2 regions of the Neisseria dentiae genome follow, and region 1 is predicted to be linked to the other one. Evidence: predicted binding sites of a transcription regulator. Region 1 holds the regulator's gene; the other holds the start of a gene.
The links. The regulator FNR, encoded in region 1, switches genes on or off when oxygen is low (the NO sensors DNR and NnrR bind a similar motif). The targets are predictions, from matches to a motif close to TTGATNNNNATCAA.
Positions count from the first base shown of each region.

Region 2: the regulator FNR is predicted to act here: its motif matches at 1,818-1,831, upstream of H3L92_RS02855 (FeoA family protein).

Region 1 is NZ_CP059570.1:2,164,519-2,167,729, forward strand. It holds gene H3L92_RS10125 (CysB family HTH-type transcriptional regulator) at 118-1,068, shown strand; gene fnr (fumarate/nitrate reduction transcriptional regulator Fnr) at 1,139-1,873, opposite strand; gene hemN (oxygen-independent coproporphyrinogen III oxidase) at 2,025-3,211, shown strand, end outside.
Region 2 is NZ_CP059570.1:622,446-625,656, forward strand. It holds gene feoB (ferrous iron transport protein B) at 1-1,279, opposite strand, end outside; gene H3L92_RS02855 (FeoA family protein) at 1,369-1,641, opposite strand; gene H3L92_RS02860 (DNA polymerase III subunit chi) at 2,163-2,603, opposite strand; gene serS (serine--tRNA ligase) at 2,957-3,211, opposite strand, start outside.

The DNA of each region.
Region 1 (3,211 bases):
GCTTTAACCCTTTCACCGAGACAATCGGGCAGATTTTGCCAAAGTGTGCTACATTGCCAAGCGTTTGTCGTACAGAATCTACAAAACCCATAAACTCCCGCCGCTTGGTTTTTTAAGATGAAATTACAGCAATTGCGTTACGCGCTCGAAGTTTACCGCCACAATCTGAATGTATCTGAAGCCGCCGAAGCCCTGTTTACTTCCCAACCGGGCATTTCCAAACAAATCAGGCTGCTGGAAGAAGAGTTGGGAATACAGATATTTATCCGCAGCGGCAAACGCGTGGTCTCGGTTTCGCAACCGGGCAAGGCGGTTTTAGAGCTGGCCGAAAGGATTTTGCGCGATGTGCAGAATATTAAGAATATCGGCAGCGAGTTTACCGAACACGACAGCGGTTCGTTAACCATCGCCACCACCCACACGCAGGCACGTTATGCGCTGCCGGCCATTGTGGCGGAATTTGTGCAGCGCTACCCCAAAGTGCGCCTGAGCATCAAGCAGGGCAGCCCCGACGTGCTGGCGCAAATGGTGGTTAACGGCGAAGCCGACTTTGCAATTGCCACCGAAGCGCTGGAGGAAAACGGCGAGTTGCGCAAACTGCCCTGCGAAGCGTGGACACATGCGGTGGTTGTGCCGGACGACCATCCGCTTTTAGACTGCCGCCATCCGTTGGCAATCGAAGACTTGGCGGCTTTTCCGCTGGTAACTTACGAATTTGCCCTTAACCACAACAATAATATTGCCCGTGCGTTTCAGAAAGCCCGCTTGGATTTGCCTACCGTGGCGTTGTCGTCGGCCGACACCGATGTGTTGAAAACCTATGTAAGGCTGGGCCTGGGCGTGGGTTTGATGGCGAAAATGGCTTACGATGTCAAAACCGACAGTGATCTGCACCTGATCGATGCTTCGCATTTGTTCGAGCCTTCCCACACCTACATCGCACTGCGGCCGGATACCTATCTGCGCGGCTATACTTATGACTTTATTAATCTGTTTGCACCCAAACTCACCCGCACGCAGATTGACAAAATGTTATATGAACCGATTGAGGAAGATTTTTCCATCTAAAATCCTAAACGGAAATATTTAAAGGCCGTCTGAAAAATATTTTTCAGACGGCCTTTTGGGGTTCAAATAGTTATACGGCGTGTTCGCAGCCGGAAACCATTTTCTTCAAAGCCTGCGGCTCTAAAATTTTGATGTGTTTGTGTTCGACCAAAATCAGCCCTTCGTGATGGAATTTCGACAAGGTTCGGCTGACGGTTTCCAGTTTCAACCCCAGATAGCTGCCGATTTCTTCGCGCGACATCCGCAAAATAAAATCATTGGCGGCAAAACCGCGGGCATACAGGCGGTTGGACAAGTTGAGCAGAAAAGCCGCCAACCGCTCTTCGGCGCGCATATTGCCCAACAGCAGCATCACGCCTTGGTCGCGCACGATTTCGCGGCTCATCAGGCGGAAAAAGTGGGTTTGCAGGCTGGGAATATTCTTTCCCAACTCTTCCATATGCGAAAACGGCAGCTCGCACACTTCGCTGTCTTCCAAGGCCACGGCATCGCAACTGTGGGTGTGTGTGCAGATGCCGTCCATGCCGATCAGTTCGCCCGACATGAAAAAGCCGGTTACTTGGTCGCGCCCGTCCTGGCTGGCGATGGTGGTTTTGAAGAAACCCGTGCGGATGGCAAACAGTGAGGTAAACGGCTCGCCCGCACGAAAGAGATATTCGCCTTTTTTCAAACGCCGGCTTTGGCGGATAACGGCATCCAGTTGGGCGAACTCGGTCGGCATCAGCCCAACGGGCAGGCACAGTTCGCGTAAGGAACACGTTGAACACAGCGTTTTCATCTGATGTTGGGCAGTGTGTGCGGGCATAGCGGGCACCTTTTCTTCTGAGCAACTTTTATATAGTTAAGCCGCGACTTAAGGACTATTGACTCCAGTCAAGGCTTGTTTATGATAGTGCAGGTATTCTATCAAACTACCTTTGGTTTGCCTATCCATTCCGAATCAAGAAAATTATTTAATGAAAATCATAAAGATACACAACAACACTGAGCCTGAATTCGACCGCGGGCTGATTGCTTCTCTACCTTCCAACGGCCCCCGCTACACTTCTTACCCGACCGCCGACCGCTTCCACAGCGGTTTTGGCGAAACCGACTATTTGGAATCACTCAATATGCGTCACGCAGGGGCTTTAAACAAACCCTTGTCGCTTTATATCCATATTCCTTTCTGCAATACCATCTGCTATTACTGCGGCTGCAACAAAATCATCACGAAAGACAAAACCCGCGCCGATGCCTACCTCGAATACCTCGAAAAAGAAATGGCGCTGCTCGCCCCACATCTGGACGGCCGCCATCAGTTGGCGCAGCTGCATTTCGGCGGCGGCACACCCACGTTTTTGAGCGACGGGCAGCTTGAGCGCGTTTTTGCGATGATACGGCGCTATTTCGATTTGATTCCCGGCGGCGAATATTCGATAGAAATCGACCCGCGCAAGGTCAGCCGCGAAACCGTGCTGCATTTGGGCAGGCTGGGCTTCAACCGCATGAGCGTGGGCATTCAGGACTTCGACCCGAAAGTGCAGGAAGCAGTCAACCGCGTGCAAACTGTTGAAGAAACGCGCGAAGTGATTGAGACCGCACGCGAAGCGGGGTTCAAATCGGTGAGCGTGGATCTGATTTACGGCCTGCCGCACCAATCGCTCGAAAGCATCAAACCCACCCTCGAAACCGTGCTTTCGCTCGACCCCGACCGCCTGGCGCTTTACCACTACGCCCATCTGCCGCATATTTTCAAACCGCAGCGCCGCATCGACACCGCCGCCGTTCCCGGCAGCGAAGAAAAACTCGATATTCTGCAATACGCCGTGCAAACGCTCACCGCCCGCGGCTATGTATTTATCGGCATGGATCATTTCGCCAAACCCGACGACGAACTCTCGCTGGCGTTGAAAGAAGGCTGGCTGCAACGAAATTTCCAAGGCTATTCCACTTATGCCGACTGTGATCTGATTGCCTTGGGCGTGTCGTCTATCGGCAAAATCGCCAATGTCTATGTTCAGAACGAGCGCGACATCGATGCCTACTACGCCGCCATCGACGCCGGCCGCCTGCCCGTGATGCGCGGCTACCGCCTCAACCAGGACGACCTGCTGCGGCGCAACATTATCCAAGACCTGATGTGCCGTTTCGCATTGGATTT
Region 2 (3,211 bases), 1.2 Mb from region 1:
TGCGGGCGAGGCGTTTCATCACGAAAGCCGTCAGCGCCGCCGAAGCGATACCTGCCGCATACAGGGCAAACAGGGTTAAGCCTTGCAGGTTAAACACGCCCCACACGGTTTGCTGCGGAATCACGGCGGCGATAATCAGCGCATAAACCGGCAGCCGTGCCGAACAGGTGAGCATGGGCGCAATCAGAATCGTTACCAAACGTTCGCGCGGGTCTTGAATGGTGCGGGCCGACATCACGGCAGGCACGGCGCAGGCGAAGCCGGAAAGCAGCGGAATGAAAGAGCGGCCGGAAAGCCCGCTTTTCGAGAGAAGGTTGTCGAGCAGAAAAGCCGCGCGCGGCAGATAGCCCGAATCTTCGAGCAGCAGGATAAACGCAAACAGAATGGTAATCTGCGGCAGAAACACCAGCACGCTGCCCATGCCGGCAATCACGCCGTTCACAATCAAATCCTGCAATACGCCGGCCGGCATCACGGTTGTTACCCACTCGCCCAATGCGCCGAAACCGCCTTCGATGGCATCCATCAGCGGCGCCGACCACGAATAAACGGCTTGGAATACCAGCAACAGAATCACCGCCAGAATGGCAAAGCCCCAAACAGGGTGCAGCACCAGCGAATCCAAGCGGCGGTGCCATTCGGGCAGCTTCATTTCGGTGCGCACTACTTGGCGCAGAATATCTTCCACCTGCTCGTAAAGCGCGTTGCTGTCGAGGTTGTTGAGCAGGCGTTCGGCGGTGGCCGTATCAACGGGTGTGTTTAAGCGGCGCGGCAGTTTCGCCACCGCCTCGCGCACGCCGCGGATGCCGTCTTTGCTCACCGCCACGGTTTCCAACACCGGTACGCCCAGCAGCTTACTGAGTTTGGCCGCGTCGATTTGCAGGCCGCGCGAACGGGCGACATCGCTTAAGTTGAGCGACACCGCCATCGGCAGCCCCAGCATTTTCAGCTCCAGCATCATGCGCAGGGTCATACGCAGGTTGGTGGCGTCGGCCACGGCGATAATCGCATCGGGTTGCCGGTCGAGTTTGCCCAGCACCATATCGCGCGCCACCGCCTCGTCGGGGCTGGTGGTGCGCAGGCTGTAAGTGCCGGGCAGGTCGATGATGTGGATGGAAGCATCGTCGATAAACACGCCCTCGCGCTTATCAACCGTTACGCCCGGATAGTTGGCCACTTTGGCATTGGAGCCGGTCAACCCGTTGAATAAAACGGTTTTACCGCAGTTGGGCGCGCCCAAAAGCGCAAAATAGCTTAAAGAAACGGCATCGGCTTGCATATCGTATCCTCTTGCAGGTTATTTGAATTGTTTTCACTTTTTCAGACGGCCTGAAAGGTTGTGGGAAATTGAGGCCGTCTGAAAGCAGTTTAGAAATGTTCGGTTACCACGCGGCACATGATTTTGGCCGCTTCGGGCGCGCGTAGGGCGAACTGCGACTGGTTGCCCAAACGCACGGCAAACGGCCCTTTGCCGAGCGCCCCCACGGCAACCACCACCAGCGGCATACCGTTGGAAAAGCCCAAATCGGCCAAACGGCGGCCGACGAGTTCGTCCAACTCGCCGAACACGGCTTGGGGCTGAATGGAATCGATGTGGGCATAAGTGCCTTTGCTTAGGGAAGAGAGCGGAACAGCAGACATAAGGAACCTACTTTCTTTTTTGATGGTTAAACAATCGGAAAGCGGTAAGACGGAATATCAAAGATAAACGATTTAATATTGGTATTGGTTTTTATTTACTTTCAAGGTCATGTTAATACTTTTTAGGCAAATACTCAATTCTATCTGTTAACTAATGAACGATAGTTTTGGGTTTGTTGACCTGAATCAGGAAGAAAGGTGGGTTGGGGCCTTTGCAAAAAAACAATTCAAACTTGAAAACGTTTGTGTCTCGTCATTCCCGCGCAGGCGGGAATCCAGTCGTTTTTTTGTAAGCTATTGAAATAAAATACTTGATGATTTTAGGGCTGGATTCCCGCCTGCGCGGGAATGACGATGGTTGAATATTTCAGACGGCCTAAACGACTTGCAAAGGTCTCGGGTTGGTTGGGTTTTGGGGGTAGAAAGGCCGTTGCGGAAGAAAGTACATACGTCATACCCGGGCTTGGCCCGGGTTTGACGGAGCTGTTATTAAGCCATTGATTTGAATATATTGACGGAATTTACGCCTTGCCCTGCATATTATGATGCTCGATTTCAAAGCCTTGTTTGCGGTAGGCTTTGAAGCGTTCGCGGGCGTCGGCCAGCTCTTCCAAACCGGTGCCGACGATTTCCAGCACGCGGGCGGGCGGGGAAGGGGCGTCGCACCAAAAATCGGGAGAGGCGTTCAACACCACCGTATCGGGGGGCACGTCGGGCAACTCACTGCCGCAGCCCACCGCCAGCGGCACGTTTTGCGGAAACGCTTGGCCGTGCGCCCACAGCTCGTGGGGCAGGAAACTTTCCGGCTCAAACTGCCACAATTGCCTGTCCAGCCGCTCGGCCGTTTCGGGCGAATCCGCCCACAGCAGCACTTTGCCGCCGCTTTTCACGGCGCGCTCGGCCAGGCGGCAGACAAAGGCGGCGAGGTTGCCGACGTGGGTATAGAAAGTGGCTTTGGGCATGGCGGTATCCGGGTTTCAGACGGCCTCGGGATGCGGCAGGCCGAGACCTTTGCAAAATCCAAATTACTATCTGAAAAAATCTGATTTCCGTCATTCCCGCGTAGGCGGGAATCCAGACACTTGGCATCTAAGTATTTGTTTAATCAATACTTCAATATTTCCATCTGGATTCCCGCCTACGCGGGAATGGCGGGGTTTAAGCATTTCAGACAGCCTGAAAATATTTTTGCAAAGGTTGTAGGCCGTCTGAAAACGCAGTTTCCGAAAGGAAACAAGTTTCTGCGAAGCTAAAATGGCTTCTTTAAAATTATTGGGATTAAAGCGGAAAGCAGGCAGCGGTAACGTTGCACCGCTTATTCCGCTTCCAACTTGGCAATGCCGCCCATATAGGGTTGCAGTGCGGCGGGAATGTTGATGCTGCCGTCGGCGTTTTGGTGGTTTTCGAGCACGGCCACCAGCGTGCGGCCGACGGCGAGGCCGGAGCCGTTGAGGGTGTGCAGCAGGCGGTTTTTGCCGTTTTCGTCTTTAAAGCGCGCTTTCATGCGGCGGGCTTGGAAGTCTTCGCAGTTGGAACAGCTCGAAATTTCGCGGTAGGTGTTTTGCGCGGG